One region of the Blastococcus jejuensis genome, then DNA from elsewhere that is predicted to be linked to it. Evidence: riboswitches for the same ligand, from Rfam matches in the RefSeq annotation. Region 1 holds a riboswitch; the other holds the start of a gene.
What was found. A riboswitch is a leader RNA that binds a small molecule or an ion and turns the genes downstream of it on or off. The one in region 1 is predicted to bind S-adenosylmethionine.
Positions count from the first base shown of each region.

Region 2: another riboswitch for S-adenosylmethionine. It lies ahead of ABD644_RS20590 (bifunctional o-acetylhomoserine/o-acetylserine sulfhydrylase); the one in region 1 lies ahead of thrC (threonine synthase).

Region 1 covers NZ_BAAAVV010000010.1:110,126-114,067, reverse strand. The annotation lists gene ABD644_RS18145 (ABC transporter permease) at 1-227, shown strand, start outside; gene ABD644_RS18140 (HAD family hydrolase) at 346-1,167, opposite strand; SAM riboswitch class I at 1,226-1,356, shown strand; gene thrC (threonine synthase) at 1,429-2,676, shown strand; gene ABD644_RS18130 (cold-shock protein) at 2,888-3,091, shown strand; gene ABD644_RS18125 (hypothetical protein) at 3,127-3,639, shown strand; gene groL (chaperonin GroEL) at 3,857-3,942, shown strand, end outside.
Region 2 covers NZ_BAAAVV010000016.1:1,077-5,018, forward strand. The annotation lists gene ABD644_RS20580 (hypothetical protein) at 216-566, shown strand; gene ABD644_RS20585 (zinc-dependent alcohol dehydrogenase family protein) at 666-1,694, opposite strand; SAM riboswitch class IV at 1,862-1,979, shown strand; gene ABD644_RS20590 (bifunctional o-acetylhomoserine/o-acetylserine sulfhydrylase) at 2,022-3,314, shown strand; gene metX (homoserine O-acetyltransferase MetX) at 3,317-3,942, shown strand, end outside.

The DNA of each region.
Region 1 (3,942 bases):
GCGCGGTGTTCACGATGTTCGTCTTCGCGATCCTCGACCAGATCGAGCAGCTGGGTGACATCCGCGACTACTTCCCGACGGCGGAGGAATACGCCTGGACCGATCTGCTGCAGACCCCGATCGACTCCGGTGACCTCTACCGCGGGGTGATCCAGTCGCTGGTCTACTCGGCGATCTTCACCGCGCTGGCCTTCCGGCACTTCGCTCGCCGCGACGTCACGAGCTGAGCAGGGGCGCTTTCCCGCGTTCTTGCGCATGGATGCGGTTATCCAGTGCGGATAACCGCATCCCTGCGCATCACCGCGCATGCGCGGGTGCAAGCTGACCAGATCGTCACGGCGGCGATCACAGCGAGGAGCGGATCGCCTGGGCCCAGCCCTCGCCCATCGGCGCGGCCGTTACGGCGGCATTGGGGACGGCGGCCAGCAACTCGGCCATGCCGTCGACGGCGGCGCCGTTCGCGGTGATCCACAGCCGGCCGACGGCAGGAGCCATCTCCAGGTCGCTGACGCTGTCGCCGATCGCGACCGCATCGGCCGGGTCGATCCCGCGCCGCTCCAGGTCCCAGGCGATCGCGGCGCCCTTGGAGATGCCGCGCGGCATCAGGTGGTAGACCCGCGGCGGCAGGACGGCGGCGTCGAGGGTGAACCGCGAGGTCGCCGGGATGGTCCCGTTGTCCTTGAGGGTCAGCCAGGGAGCGCCGTTCTGCGCCAGCCAGGCGTCGACGGCGAGCGGGTCCACCCGGCCGCGCAGCAGCGCGTCGGCGGTGTGCGTGGCGTGCCACGGGGCGTGCCACTCGAGCCGGCCGGGATGCTCGGCGATCAGCTTCTCCACGATGCCCAGCTCGGCCATGACCGACATCGGGGTCCGGTCGCGATGCTCCGCCGGCAGGTCGCCGTCGAGCCGATGGGTGCTGCGGCCGACGTCCCAGGCCACGGTCGCCCCGAGCTCGGCGATCGCACCGTCGGCGGCGAAGATCCGCGCCGCCTCCACCACCTGCTCGAACGTGCGGCCGCTGACCAGGACCAACGGGACGCCGGCCCGGTGCAGCTCGAGCAATGCCATCGCCGGGGAGTCGGTCAGGTCCCGCCCGGCGGTGTGCCAGAACGAGCCCCGCGGACCGACCATCGTGCCGTCGAGGTCGGTGTAGACGATGCGCGTGCTCACCGCCACATCCTGACCCGCGGGAGGTTCCCGCGCGGAATCGGTACAGTCGACGGCGTTCCACTCATCCAGAGGGGCAGAGGGACACGGCCCGATGAAGCCCCGGCAACCGCCGCCCGCGTGATCAGCGCGAGCGGGAGGTGCCAATTCCGTCCCGCGCGGCTCGACGGCCCGACGCGGGGAAGATGAGGAGGTAGTCGTCGGATGACCCTGACCGCACCCGGTACCACTCCTGTTCCCCCAGGCTCCGCCACCCACCCGCCCGTGCCACCCTGCCCCGCCCGCGGGCTCGTGTGTCGCAACTGCGGCGCCACCTTCGGCCTCATCGCCCAGCACGCGTGCGCGGAGTGCTTCGGCCCGCTCGAGGTCGACTACGACCCGGAGATCATGCGCGCGGTCACCCGCGAGCAGATCGAGGCGGGGCCCCAGAACATCTGGCGCTACGCCGGCCTGCTCCCGGTCGGCCAGGACCCGGCCGATCGCGTCTCGCTCGACCCCGGCATGACGCCGCTGGTGTGGGCCGACCGGCTGGCCGAGGAGCTCGGCATGACCGGGGGGCTCTGGGTGAAGGACGACTCGGCCAACCCGACCCACTCGTTCAAGGACCGCGTGGTCAGCCTCGCGGCGACCGCCGCCCGGGGGCTGGGCTACACGGCGATCGCCTGCGCGTCCACCGGCAACCTGGCCAACTCGGTCGCGGCGCACGCGGCCCGCGCCGGGCTGCCGTCGGTCGTCTTCATCCCGTCGGACCTCGAGCCGGGCAAGGTCGTCCAGTCGGCCGTCTACGGCCAGACGCTGGTCGCCGTCGACGGCTCCTACGACGACGTCAACCGGCTGACCAGCGAACTCGGCGAGACCGACGAGTTCGAGGACACCGCGTTCGTCAACCAGAACGTGCGGCCGTACTACGCCGAGGGCTCCAAGACGATGGGCTACGAGCTGGCCGAGCAGCTCGGCTGGCGCATCCCCGCGCAGGTCGTCATCCCCATGGCGTCGGGCTCGCTGCTGACCAAGGTGGACAAGGCGTTCCGCGAGCTGACGGCCGCGGGGATCGTCGAAGCCACCGAGTGGACGATCTTCGGCGCCCAGTCGGCCGGCTGCGACCCGATCGCCACGGCGTTCGACAACGGCTGGGACGTCGTCAAGCCGGTGAAGCCCACCGGCATCGCCAAGTCGCTCAACATCGGCAACCCCGCCGACGGGCCGTATGCGCTGGACGCCGTCCGCCGCACGGGCGGCGCGGTCGGCCGGGTGGGCGACGACGAGATCGTGCAGGGCATCCGCGACCTCGCCCGCACCACCGGCGTCTTCGCCGAGACCGCCGGCGGGGTCACCGTCGCCGTCCTGCGGCAGCTCGTCGGCGACGGCCGGCTCGACCCGGCCAAGGAGACCGTCGTGCTCAACACGGGGGAGGGCCTCAAGACCCTCGACCCGCTGGAGCCGGTCGTCGGCCCGACCCACCGCGTGCAGCCGTCGCTGGCCTCCGCACGGGCTGCCGGTCTGATCGGGTAGGCGTAGGGTCGAACCCCTCACCGGTCAGGGCGACACGAGGCTCCCCAGATCCGGCTATTCGCCCTGCGTGGAGTGGGTGTAACGCGGGCCACTCTGCTGTACCTTCTCGCACGGTTCGAGTTCCACGTTCGTGTTTCGGCGGGCGGAAGAGCGAGACCTCGGTCCCCCGATCCAGAGGGTCCGACCGCACGCACGAAACGTGGGAGCACACGTGGCACAGGGCACCGTGAAGTGGTTCAACGCCGAGAAGGGCTTCGGCTTCATCGCCGTCGACGGCGGCCAGGACGTCTTCGTCCACTACTCGGCCATCCAGATGGACGGGTACAAGAGCCTCGACGAGGGCCAGCGCGTCGAGTTCGAGGTCGTCCAGGGCTCGAAGGGCCCGCAGGCCGACGCCGTCCGCGCCGCCGGCTGACGCTCGAAGCCTGGGACGACGACGGCGCGGCTGACGTGCCGTCCGCCTCCGGCGAGCGGCCCGGTCTCCCTCGTGGGGGCCGGGCCGTCGTCGTCCCCGAGGCGGGGAGTGGTCGCCCACCGGCCGCCTGGGTGCAGGCGGTGCTGACGGCGCACCTCGTCCTCGTGGGCCTCGCCGCCGCCGTCGGGACGGTCCTGGCGACCGCCGGGGTGGACAGCTCCGGGAGGGACGAGGCGGGGCGGTTGACGGGCCCGCCGGCCGTGGTGCCAGTGGTGTCCTGGGCGGTCGCCGTGCTGGTCGTCGTCGTCGTGATCCGCTGGGTGGGGCCACGGCATCCGGAACGCCTCGCCTACTGGGCCCTCGGCACGGCGTGCTGGGCCGTCGTGCCCGTGGCCTGGTTGACCGTCGCGACCGCCGCCTCGGCCCCCGAGACGGCGGCTTGGTACCTGATGTTCTTCGCGCTCTCGCCCTACGGCTTGGTCTTCCTCGTCCCGGCGTTGGTGATCGGCGCGGTCTGGACCGCCGTCCTGGCCCGCATGAACAGCTGAGAAACGGTCGGGAACAGTCCCGCGGGTGACCCCGTTCTTGCACTCGGCAGGGTCGAGTGCCAGACTCGTTTCTGGCACTCGGCGCTGTAGAGTGCCAATCAGGTCGGAACGGTGAGGTACCGGTCCGTGGGCCGACGGAGCGCCCACGTCCCCGGTGTCGTCCGTCGCGGGCACCAACCCGGCCGTGCAGCGATCAATGCATGGAGGACATCACCACATGGCCAAGATGATCGCGTTCGACGAAGAGGCGCGCCGTGGCCTCGAGCGAGGGATGAACATCCTCGCCGACGCCGTGAAGGTGAC
Region 2 (3,942 bases), on a different contig from region 1:
AGCCCGCGTAGCTCGCCCTAACCGGCCCACTAAGGGACACCAGGCGGTTCGGTCCCCTTTGGTGCGGTGAGGGCTGCTCCAGCCGATACGTTGGGCCGGGCGCGATCCGATGCTCTCGACTGCATGGATGCCCAAACGGACGTGCCCTACATCTCGGGACAGGAGCGGCTGCGATGCCAATCGCAGAAGGGACGTATGGCCTCGAATGGTCACACGTGTACCTGTATGACGATGGCGCAGACGAAGATCTGCCCGAGTTCGATCCGTCGGCCCAGGTGGTCTTCGCGACCGCCAGCACGATTGTCGTTCGGGGACTTCCCGAAGCAGAAGGTGACGTCGGTCTGCGCGTCGTGTTCGACGAGTCCGCCGAAAGCAGCCGAACGCCAGAGCTTCTGGCCACGGGAGACTTCGCCGCTCCGTCGGGCCGGGTCATCGCGAGGACTTCGTCGTGGGACGAACCCATCCAGATGGCCGTCGCACCGGGCTCCTACCGATTCACGGTCCGCTCCGACGACGAGCAGTGGCCAACAGAAGTCCTCATCCAATTCGAGCGAGCTGCAGGCTAGAACCCCCGCCCGGGCGTCCTGGCGGTGTCCCTAAGGCCGCCTTCTGGGCGAGTCCGCGACGGGCAGTTAGCCCGATGCGATCACCCTCATTAGCCGTACTCAGAATCTCGTCACGACGGCGATGCCCGGCTCGCGTCCGACGTCGGCGAGCGCGCCGGCCGCCTGCTCCAGGCCGATCTCCCGGGTGACCAGCGGGCGCGGGTCCAGCCGGCCCGCGGCGATGAGACCGAGCAGCTCGGGATAGGCGTGCGCGGCCATGCCGTGGCTGCCCAGCACCCCCAGCTCGAGGGCGATGACCCGCTCCATCGGCACGTCGGCGCGCCCCTGCGCCGGCGGCAGCAGGCCCACCTGCACGTGCCGGCCGCGCGGGCGGAGGCTGCGGATCGAGTTCGCGCACGTCACCGGCGCACCGAGGGCGTCGAGCGAGACGTGCGCGCCGCCGCCGGTGAGCTCGACGACGGCAGCCGGGACGTCGCCCGCCCCGTCGACCGCGTGCTCGGCGCCCAGCGCCCGCGCCAGCTCCAGCGCGCCGGGGGACACGTCGACGGCGACGACGCGGGCGCCGGCCGCGGCGGCGATCTGCACGGCGGACAACCCGACACCCCCGCAGCCGTGCACCGCAACCCACTCGCCGGCCCGCACCCGAGCGACCTGGGTCACCGCGCGGAAGGCGGTCGCGTAGCGGCAGCCGAGCGCGGCCGCGGTGGTGTCGTCGAGCCCGTCGGGCAGCGCCACCAGGTTGACGTCCGCGGCGTCGAGCGCGACGTACTCGGCCAGCGAGCCCCAGTGGGTGAAACCCGGCTGGGTCTGCCGGGCGCACACCTGGTGCTCGCCGGCGGCGCACTGGGCGCAGCGGCCGCACGCGTTGACGAAGGGAACGGTCACCCGGTCGCCGACGGACCAGCGGGTGACGCCCCCGCCGACGGCCGCAACCGTCCCGGCGAGCTCGTGACCCGGCACGTGCGGCAGGACGACGTCGGGGTCGTGGCCCTGCCAGGCGTGCCAGTCGCTGCGGCAGATCCCGCTGGCACCGACCTGGACGACCACCCCACCGGGGGCGGGAACCGGATCGGAGAGGGTCTCCACCCGGAGCGGGCCGGCGAAGGAGTCGAACATCAGCGCGCGCACAGGGTGCAGCTTGCCCGGTGCCGCCGTGTGGTCGCCCCGGCCGCCCCGCACCGCGGCACCGGGGGCCGCAACGCGGCATCCGCCGTCGGCCAGACCGTCCGCCCCGGCGTCCACACAGTGGGACCGGTGTTTCACGTGGGACATCGGGCCACCTAGGATCGGGTCTGGCTCACGAGAGGCAGCGACAAGCACCTGGCTGGCTGCCCGGCAACCTCTACTCCGTCTGAGGTGCTCCAGGGGAAGAGCCGGCTCTCGCGGCGCCCGCCGCGGGGGCAAGGACGGAGCTCCTGCGCGCCGCGGGTTCTCCGCGACGAGAGGAGACGGCGCGTGACCGACCCCCAGGCATGGAGCTTCGAGACCCGGCAGATCCACGCCGGAACCAGCCCCGACCCCACCACCGGCGCTCGCGCGCTGCCGATCTACGCCACCACCGCCTACCAGTTCCGCGACAGCCAGCACGCCGCCGACCTGTTCGCGCTGGCCGAGATGGGCAACATCTACACGCGGATCATGAACCCGACGCAGGACGCGCTGGAGCAGCGCGTGGCGTCGCTGGAGGGTGGGGTCGCGGCCCTGGCGGTGTCGAGCGGCCAGTCGGCGACGACGCTGGCGATCCTCAACGTCGCCGAGACCGGCGACCACGTCGTCGCCTCGGCGTCCCTCTACGGCGGCACCTACAACCTGCTGCACCACTCGTTGCCCAAGCTCGGCATCACGGTCTCCTTCGTCGAGGACCCCGACGACCCCGAGGCGTGGCAGGCGCTGGTCCAGGACAACACCAAGGCGTTCTTCGGCGAGACGATCGGCAACCCGAAGGGCGACATCCTCGACATCGAGGCCGTGGCCGCGGTCGCGCACCGCAACGGCGTCCCGCTGATCGTCGACAACACCATCGCCACGCCGTTCCTGATCCGGCCGTTCGAGTTCGGCGCCGACGTCGTCGTCCACTCGGCCACCAAGTACCTCGGCGGCCACGGCACCGCGATCGCCGGGATCATCGTCGACGGCGGGACGTTCGACTGGTCCAGCGGCAGGTTCCCCGGCTTCACGACCCCGGACCCGACGTACCACGGCGTGGTCTACAAGGACCTCGGTGCGCCGGCCTACGCGCTCAAGGCCCGCGTGCAACTGCTCCGCGACCTCGGTCCGGCGATCTCGCCGTTCAACGCGTTCCTCGTCGTCCAGGGCATCGAGACGCTGTCGCTGCGCATGGAGCGGCACGTCGAGAACGCGCTGACGGTGGCGCAGTGGCTCGAGACCCACGACGAGGTCGACGCGGTGAACTACCCGGGCCTGCCGTCGTCGAGGTGGCATGCGGCGCAGCAGAAGTACGCCCCGAAGGGGGGCGGCGCGGTGCTCACCTTCGAGCTGCACGGCGGTCGCGAGGCCGGCCAGAAGTTCGTCGAGGCGCTGGAGCTGCACAGCCACGTGGCCAACATCGGCGACGTGCGCAGCCTGGTCATCCACCCGGCGTCGACGACGCACTCGCAGCTGACCGCCGAGGAGCAGCTGACCACCGGCGTCACCCCGGGTCTGGTCCGGCTGGCCGTGGGCCTGGAGGGCATCGAGGACATCCTGGCCGACCTCGAGGCGGGCTTCCGCGCGGCGAAGAGCGCCTGACGATGGGCGGGTGGGTCGAGGGGGATCCGGTCGGTGACCGGCGCTTCCTCGACCTGCCCGGCCCGTTCCCGCTGGAGCGGGGCGGGCAGCTCCCGGGCGTGCGGGTCGCCTACGAGACCTGGGGATCGTTCGACGGCTCCAACGCCGTGCTGGTGGAGCACGCGCTGACCGGTGACAGCCACGTCGTCGGCCCGGCCGGCCCCGGGCACCCGACCGGCGGCTGGTGGGACGGTCTGATCGGGCCGGGCCGGGCGCTGGACACCGGCCGGTTCTTCGTCGTCTGCCCGAACGTCCTCGGCGGCTGCCAGGGGACGACCGGCCCGTCCTCGTTCGCGCCGGACGACGGCCGCTGGGGCTCCCGGTTCCCGGAGGTGACCGTCGGCGACCAGGTGCGCGTCGAGGCGGCGGTGGCCGACGCGCTCGGCGTCGCGCGGTGGGCCTGCGTCGTCGGTGGCTCGATGGGCGGCATGCGCGCGCTGGAGTGGGCGGTCGCGCTGCCCGAGCGGGTGGAGACGCTGCTCTTCCTCGCGTCGGGTGCCGTGGCCACCGCCGACCAGATCGGCACCCAGACCACCCAGCAGGCCGCCGTCCGGGCCGACCCTCGCTGGTCCGGGGGCGACTACGACCC